One region of the Limosilactobacillus albertensis genome, then DNA from elsewhere that is predicted to be linked to it. Evidence: predicted binding sites of a transcription regulator. Region 1 holds the regulator's gene; the other holds the start of a gene.
What was found. The regulator NrdR, encoded in region 1, represses ribonucleotide reductase genes. The targets are predictions, from matches to a motif close to ACACNATATATNGTGT.
Positions count from the first base shown of each region.

Region 2: a site for NrdR is predicted at 1,790-1,805, ahead of nrdD (anaerobic ribonucleoside-triphosphate reductase). Genes of this name have one in related genera too.

Region 1 covers NZ_JACIVD010000045.1:35,971-40,357, forward strand. Annotated here, with positions in the region: gene polA (DNA polymerase I) at 1-181, shown strand, start outside; gene mutM (bifunctional DNA-formamidopyrimidine glycosylase/DNA-(apurinic or apyrimidinic site) lyase) at 196-1,026, shown strand; gene coaE (dephospho-CoA kinase) at 1,031-1,630, shown strand; gene nrdR (transcriptional regulator NrdR) at 1,676-2,143, shown strand; gene H5S41_RS01525 (replication initiation and membrane attachment family protein) at 2,156-3,511, shown strand; gene dnaI (primosomal protein DnaI) at 3,530-4,387, shown strand, end outside.
Region 2 covers NZ_JACIVD010000074.1:1,995-6,381, forward strand. Annotated here, with positions in the region: gene H5S41_RS10585 (GNAT family N-acetyltransferase) at 1-4, shown strand, start outside; gene H5S41_RS10590 (DHA2 family efflux MFS transporter permease subunit) at 62-1,459, opposite strand; gene nrdD (anaerobic ribonucleoside-triphosphate reductase) at 1,882-4,116, shown strand; gene nrdG (anaerobic ribonucleoside-triphosphate reductase activating protein) at 4,181-4,387, shown strand, end outside.

The sequences.
Region 1 (4,387 bases):
GCATTTGCAGGCTAAAATGCTTTTGCAAATCCACGATGAATTAGTATTTGAAGCTCCTAAAGAAGAAATACCGGTATTATCAGAATTAGTGCCGAAAGTAATGGATTCCGCAGTTAAATTAGATGTTCCGCTTAAAGTCGACAGCAAGTATGGTGATACCTGGTATGACCTAAAAAAATAGTTAGGAGGGATTAGATGCCTGAATTACCAGAAGTTGAAACAGTTCGTCGCGGGCTAATGAAGATTGCTGCTGGACGAAAAATTAATGCAATTGACATTTATTATGGCAAAACAATTACTAATGACGTTGAAACATTCCGTCAAGCCTTGATTGGCCAAACAATTGAACGGGTCGATCGTCGCGGTAAGTACCTTCTTTTCCGTTTTACTAATAATCTGACAATGGTTTCTCATTTGCGAATGGAAGGGAAGTACTATAATCAACCAATCGGCGGACCCATTGACAAGCATACCCATGTCGTCTTTCAATTTACGGACGGGACGGAATTATGTTATCAGGATACCCGTAAATTTGGTCGGATGACCCTTGTTAAAACTGGCGACGAAATGAATGTCGGCGGCTTGAAAACAATTGGTCCTGAACCAACTAATGATAGTTTTACTTTGGCGTTCTTTACTGCGGAGTTAAGAAAAAGCCGTGGTAAAATAAAACCTTTTTTGCTAAATCAGCGACATGTTGCCGGCTTGGGTAATATCTACGTTGATGAGGTTTTATGGATGTCAAAAATAAATCCTGAACAACCTGCTAACACGCTCACCGACCAGCAAATATCTGAACTTCGCAAGAATATTATTAAGGAACTGGCAACGGCAATTAAGTTTAAAGGAACCACGGTTCATAGTTTTACAAATGCGTTTGGTGACGCTGGGGCTTTTCAGGAACGGTTAAATGCATATGGTCATGCAGGAGATAAGTGCCCGCGCTGTGGAACTAAAATGGTTAAGATTAAAGTTGCGGAACGGGGCACGACATTTTGCCCACATTGCCAAGCTTTAAAGGAATAGGAACATGACAAAAATAATAGGCTTAACTGGTGGAATTGCGACGGGAAAGACAACAGTAAGCAATATTTTGCGTCAAGCCGGAATCCCGGTGATTGATGCTGATGAAGTAGCCCGCCAAGTACAAACGCCTGATTCGGTCGGGTTAACGAGGATTGTGAAAGTCTTTGGTCCGCAAGTATTATTGGCGACGGGTGAATTAAATCGTCCCGCTCTTGCTAAAATTGTTTTTAATAATAAAGAGACATTAAAAAAATTAGATGACTTACTACAGCCGTTGATTCATGATAAAATTTTTGCCCGTGCGACTGCTCTTAAGAAGCAAGGATTACCATTAGTTGTGTTGGATGTTCCTTTACTATTTGAGCAGCACTATGATGAAGATTGTGATTATGTAGTGGTTGTTTATACTGATCAGCAGACACAGTTAAAACGTTTGATGGCCCGTGACCACTGTTCTGAACAGGCTGCTCGTGCCCGCATTGCCGCTCAGTTTCCATTAGCGGATAAAATAGAACAAGCCGATTTTAAGATTAATAATAATGGTAACCAGGTTGAACTGCAAAAACAGGTCGCATCCCTAATAAAACAACTTAAAGCAGAGTAAAATATGATAAAATAAAGTACTTATACTAAAAAGGAGGGGGACGCATTGCGCTGTCCACATTGTCACAAAAATGGATCACGGGTAGTTGACAGTCGGCCAAGTGAAGACGGGAGCTTTATTCGCCGCCGTCGTGAGTGTGTTCATTGTGGCTTTCGTTTTACAACCTTTGAACGGTACGAGGAAACGCCGCTGCTAGTAATTAAAAAAGATGGGACACGGCAGGAATTTAGTCGGCAAAAGATTCTTAACGGGATTGTTCGATCGGCGGAAAAGAGACCCGTTAGTATGGAACGTTTGACCAAGATTACGGATAAAGTTGAAAAACAGGTTCGCAGTATTGGTGAAAGTGAAGTCTCAAGTCAAATTATTGGTAAATTTGTAATGAATGAATTAAAAAACGTTGATGAGATTGCATACATTCGCTTTGCTAGTGTGTACCGGCAATTTAAGGATGTAGATGCCTTCATGAACGAACTTGAAACAATGGTAAAGTCCGAGCATAAAAACGATTAAGGAGGCTGTAAGATGACTGCAACGACTTTTGACCCGCAGGCAGGTTATATAGTTACTGCAAGTACGGCATTCGTTAATTTTAACGATCAGACATTTGCAACATTTTACCAGCCAATTCTCGGGCCGGTCGCTTTTAGTCTTTTTTATACGTTTAGGGCACGCTTAATCCCTAAGCCGACAATTTCTAACCGCACAATGCAAAGTGAGTTATTAGCCCATATTAATGCCGGCGGACAGCAGGTGATAGAGGCTCTTCATCGTTTAGAGGCGGTTGGCTTAGTCCAAACTTACTTTCAAAGCGATGAGGTTGGGGATGTCTACGTTTATGAACTACAGCCTACGCTTACCCCGGAAAAATTCCTTACTGATAATTTATTAAGTATTTTATTGTTAGAAGAGATCGGCGAGACGGCATTTAACCACTTGATTGAGCAAAGTCGTCAATATAAGCTTGCTTCTTCAAATGTAAATTTGACAAATATTAGCCACCGCTTTTTTGAGGAGTTTCATATTAATTCGCAGTCGATTACGGCCACCCCGAAAGCAATTACCGATGCGCGAAAGCAGTCCCCAATTGAAAAACAGCCCTCACTAACAGCGGGAATGAAAACTGACTTTAATTGGAGTACATTATTGCACTTGCTGGCTAACCAGCCGATTGTAAGCAGTGATTTAGAAAATAGTCATGAACTGATCTTGCTAGAACACCAGCTTTACGGCATTGATGAACCAACAATGAAAAAGTTGGTGTTGCGTTCAATCGATTTGCAGACTAATCATTTTAATCCCCAAAAATTTAAGCAAATTGTCGCTTCAACGTATAATGTAATATATACCCAGCCAAGCAAGGTAGCTGAACAGAAATCGCCTGTTGCCAATGACGGGTTGACAAGTAGAGACCGGCAGTTATTAAAGACCGCTGCTGATTATTCACCGGTTGAATTCTTACAGGATTTAAAAGCACAAACTGGCGGCTATGTAACATCTGGAGAGCGTCATATTCTTACAGGATTAGTGGAGCAGGAAAAATTGACAAAAGAAGCAATTAATATTTTGACCTGGTACGTTATTGGTGATCGGGGTCATTCGACATTAACTGCTAACTTTGTCGATACGATTGCAAATAATTGGCTGCAAAACGGGGTATCGACTGGGCAGCAAGCATTGCTCCAGTTAAAAAACTTTAACAAGCAGGCACAAGAAAAGAAAAAAGAAGCCAAAAAGCCCCACAGAAATAATTGGCGAAAAGCAATCAAGGAACCAATGCCGGAGTGGAGTAAAAAGGATAAAAGCGAGTTGATGAAAAAAGCTTCATCACAAGAAGTTGCTAAGCTCCGTGAGCGGATTGCCAATCGAAAAAAGAAATAATTAAAGGAGGTGGCAGCAATGCAATCATTAAACAAAACGCTTCAAGAGTTAATGCGGGGTCAAAATATTACAAATAATATTCAACAAACAATGAAACAAGTTTATTCTGATAAAGATGTGCGCGCGTTTTTAAATGAAAATCGTGACCGCCTTAGTAAAGAAGCGATTAAACGAGGTCAATCAAAGCTTTATGAATATTTCCACGAAAAACAATTAATTGAAAAAGGCGTGCCAACTGTTGCCCCCGGTTATTCGCCCCAGTTAATAATTAGTGCTGGGCAAATTGATGTAACTTATGTCCCGACAAAACAACTGATAGAACGACAACGGCAACAACATATTCAGCGATTAGTTAATTCAATTAATATGCCGAAATTCATCAAAAATGCTTCATATGATGATTACTATTTAAATGATGATATGCAAACTGATACGCGAACAAAGGCAATTCAGGCTGCAATGGACTTTACAGATAATTATAAAAAGGATCAATTTCAGCCGGGACTTTACCTTTATGGTCAGTTTGGCGTTGGGAAGACCTACCTATTAGGAGCAATTGCAAATGAATTAGCAAAGAATAAGGAAGTTGCTACTACAATGGTTCATTTTCCGAGCTTTGCAGTTGAGATGCGCAATTCGATTAAACAAAATAGTACGGGCCAGAAACTTGACGCAATTAAACGTGCCCCGATTCTAATGCTGGATGATATTGGGGCCGGTGCAATGTCGACTTGGATTAGGGATGATGTTTTAGGAGTTATCTTAGAATATCGAATGCAAGAGGAGCTGCCGACTTTCTTTAGTTCTAATTTTTCCATGGAAGAACTGCAAAATAATCACCTTGCTGTAAATGCACAGGGAGATAATGAACCATTG
Region 2 (4,387 bases), on a different contig from region 1:
ATAGCACAAAAAAGGTCTTTAATATTCGGACTAGGATAGCCCAATTTTAAAGACCTTTTGATTATCTACGTTGGTCGTGTATCTTAAATGATAATAAAATAGCGATAATAATAAGTACGATAGCAAAATAGATTCCATAGTGGAAACCATTAGTAAAACGGAGAGCAGTTGAACCAGTTGCTGTGGCGCTTCCTAATGCTAAGAAACTAGTAGCCAAAGCAGTAGCAAGAGCACCAATAACCTGCTGCATGGTATTCATAATCGTGCTGCCGTCACCCGATTCCATTCCTGACAAGGCATTTAAAGCACTGGTTTGTGAAGGCGACATAGCAAGGGGACAACCGACCATTAAAATAATATGAGCTACTATCATGTAAGCAATTGAAGTACTTGGTGTGGTAAATGCTAACATCACCGCCCCAATCAAAGCAATAATAAAACCAATAATGACTGGTTTCTTAGCACCGATATTATCGTAAAGGCGGCCGGCAAACGCTGAGGTTAAAGCATTAATAACTCCGCCTGGCAGCATGACGATTCCGGTTAAAGCTACTGGCAACAAGAGACCGTTTTGGTAGAACATTGGTAAGAGGTACATCGTTGAAAGGATAATTCCAAAATCGAGCATTACTAATGATGAACCAATTGCAAATGCTGGAATCTTGAAAATTCGTAAATTTAAGATTGGATTTTCTAAATGTATTTGCCGATGAGCATATAATCCTAAAACAATAATTCCAATGATTAAGGATCCTAAGACGGGAAGTGATAGCCAACCATCCCGTCTTGCAAGACTAGCTCCGATTACGATCCCTGAACATCCGACTGCGGACTCGAGGATTGATAGGACATCAACGTGTGGTTTTGTTAATTCGCCAATATTTTCGAGGGCTGTGATTGCAAAGATTAAAGCAACTAATAGGAACGGGATGAATAACCAAAAAATCCACTGCCAGGACAACTTGGCGAGGATTAGTCCAGTTAGCGTTGGACCTATTGCAGGCGCAAACATAATTACGAGGGCACACATTCCCATGACAGCACCGATTTCTTTCGGGGGAAAAATCTGCATAGTAACAGCAAACATTAATGGTAGGATTAATCCTGTTCCAATCCCTTGAATCATTCGTCCAATTACTAAAACTGAGAAGCTATTGGCTAATGCCGAGATACAGGCACCAATAATAAAATCAACCAAAGCAAATATGATAACTTGGCGGGTAGTAAACCACTTAGTAATAATACTTGATAACGGTAAAATGATACCGATGATTAGCATGTAGCCAGTTACTAACCATTGAATTGTTGCGGTACTAACTTGAAAAACCGCTATTAGTTTTGGTAAAGCGATATTTAATGATGTTTCGCTAAACATTCCTACAAAAGCGCCAAGCAGCATGCTAACCATCGCAAGTTTTGGATGCGATACGTGTTGGCGGGCTTGTAATGCATTTTCCATAAATGAAAACACTCCTTCTTTCGTCTAAAATTCACACAAGGATTAGTCTAACAAAATGATTAGATGGCTCGTAAGTTCTTTTTTTAATAACTAACAATCTTAACTTATTAACTTAAGATTATTAAGTGAGATTGAAAGAAGAAACTTTTTTGGAGAGAAATAGTCATTCTTTAATTCTATTCGGTGATAATGAAATTTTTAAAATAGATAATTTAAAACTCAAATCCTAAAACTAAAAAGACCGTCAGAACTAATAATTTCATTTTATTCGTGCTATGTCAGAATAGAAAATTAATAAATATTATGCCAGTGATTGATCTTTTAATCAGACCACAACATATAGTATTTTTAAAGTCAACACTTTCTATAAGTTGTATTTTGAGCTATTATAGGTAACGTTAAATACGAGAGGGGAATTTAAAATGAAAGTGCAAGTAATTAATGAAAAGGATCTTAATAGTTTGACGAGTGTGCAGGTTGTCAAACGCGATGGCAATGTTACGCCATTTTATTCTTATAAGATCAACCTTATTTTAACTGCACTCGATGCGGACGCAAAAACAAAGCAAAGTGTTTATATGACATTATTAGAAGCATTAATTAACCAAACAACGGTTAGTACTGAAAAAATTGCTGACCTCTTTGTTGAAGGACTAATTAATGCTGACCATGAAGAACTTGCTAAGATTTACCGCGATTATCGAAAGCACGATGAAGAAGCGTTTGCGGAAGCGACAAATCCCCAAAATAAATTAGAACAGCTATTTGACCGCAATTCTCGTGTAGTTCACGAAAATGCCAACAAGGATAGTCATGTTTTTAATACTCAGCGTGACCTTGAAGCCGGTGTTGTAAGTCGGGCACTGGGATTGCGAATGCTGCCCGGCATTGTTGCAAAGGCGCACTTACGGGGAGATATTCACTGGCATGACCTTGATTACTCACCGGTAACTCCAGAGACTAACTGCTGTTTAATCGACTTTGATGAAATGTTTAAGCACGGTTTTAAGATTGGTAATGCCTGGGTATCTTCACCACGATCGATTCAAACTGCGACTGCGCAAATGTCGCAGATTATTGCTAATGTTGCTTCCTTACAATATGGGGGATGTTCGGCTAACCGGATTGACCAGTTGCTAGAACCCTATGCTAAGTTAAACCATGAAAAGCACATGAAAGATGCTGAAAAATGGATTGTCCCAGAAAAGCGGGAGGCATTTGCGCGTGAAAAAACGAAGAAAGATATTTATGACGCAATGCAGGCTTTAGAATATGAGATTAATACCCTTTATTCCAGTCAGGGACAAACACCGTTTACAACGATTAATTTTGGATTGGGTACTAGCTGGATCTCACGTGAAATTCAAAAGGCTATTTTAAGGATTCGGATTAAGGGATTAGGAAAGGAACATCGGACGGCAATCTTTCCTAAGCTAATTTTCACAGTTAAACGGGGATTAAATCTTAATCCAGAAGATCCTAATTATGATATTAAGCAATTAGCCTTAGAATGCTCGACTAAGCGGATGTACCCTGATTTATTGATGTATGATAAGATCAAGGAACTTACAGGTAGCTTTAAAACACCAATGGGCTGCCGGTCATTTTTGCAGGGGTGGACGGATCCTGAAACAGGTAAAGAAGTAAATTCTGGTCGGATGAACTTGGGGGTTGTTACCGTTAACCTTCCCCGAATTGCGTTAGAAGCTCATGGAGATAAGCAATTATTCTGGGAAATTTTCCAGGAGAAGATGAATATTTGTAAGATTGCTCTTGATTATCGGATCAAACGGACTAAGGAAGCTAAGCCAGAAAATGCACCGCTTCTTTATATGTATGGCGCGTTTGGCAAACGGTTAAAGAAAACCGATAGCGTCGATGAGGTCTTTAAGAATAGCCGGGCCACCGTTTCTCTTGGCTATATTGGATTATATGAAGTATGTACGACTTTCTATGGGTCAAACTGGGAACATAATAAAGAAGCACATAATTTTGCGGTTGCAATTACCAAAGCTATGCACGACCTTTGCGCTCAATGGGAAGCAGAAGAGGGATACCACTTTAGCCTCTATTCCACTCCTGCTGAATCTTTGACTGATACTTTCTGCCAGGACGACTTAAAGAAGTTTGGCCGGATTGAAGACGTAACGGATAAAGAATACTACACGAATAGTTTTCACTATGATGTTCGTAAACACCCAACTCCATTTGAGAAATTGACGTTTGAAGAAGACTTTCCGAAGTATGCTGCTGGTGGTTTTATACACTATTGCGAATATCCTAACTTACGGCAAAATCCTAAAGCATTAGAAGCAGTATGGGATTGGGCATATGATCATGTTGGTTATTTAGGGACTAACACATCAATCGATCAATGTTTTAAGTGTGGGTTCAAGGGTGAATTTGAAGCTACTGCACGTGGCTTTAAGTGTCCTCAATGCGGTAATCATGATCCGGCAACTTGTGATGTGGTTAAGCGGACATGTGGATACCTGGGTAATCCGCAACAACGGCCAATGGTCCATGGTCGGCATGAAGAAATTATTCACCGGGTTAAGCATATGAACGCGGGAATGATTAAGAATGCTGCTGAATTTGAACAGCATCGTCAAATGGATACTAAAGCTCATGCGCATATTACTGGAGATCAGATTTAATTTAGGAAGTAAAGACCTGTTGCAATGAAAACTCCAGGTCTTTTATTATCGGAGGGAAAATATAATGGTAGAAACACGTTTGCCTCGTAATCCACAGCCTAAAGAATGGTTAGCGAAGGATCATTCTTTGCAATATATTGCTGATTACAAGCCTTTTAATTTCGTTGATGGGGAAGGGGTCCGCTGTAGCCTCTATGTCAGTGGCTGCCTTTTTAACTGTCCTGGCTGTTACAATAAGGCTGCTCAGAACTTTCACTATGGTCAGCCTTAT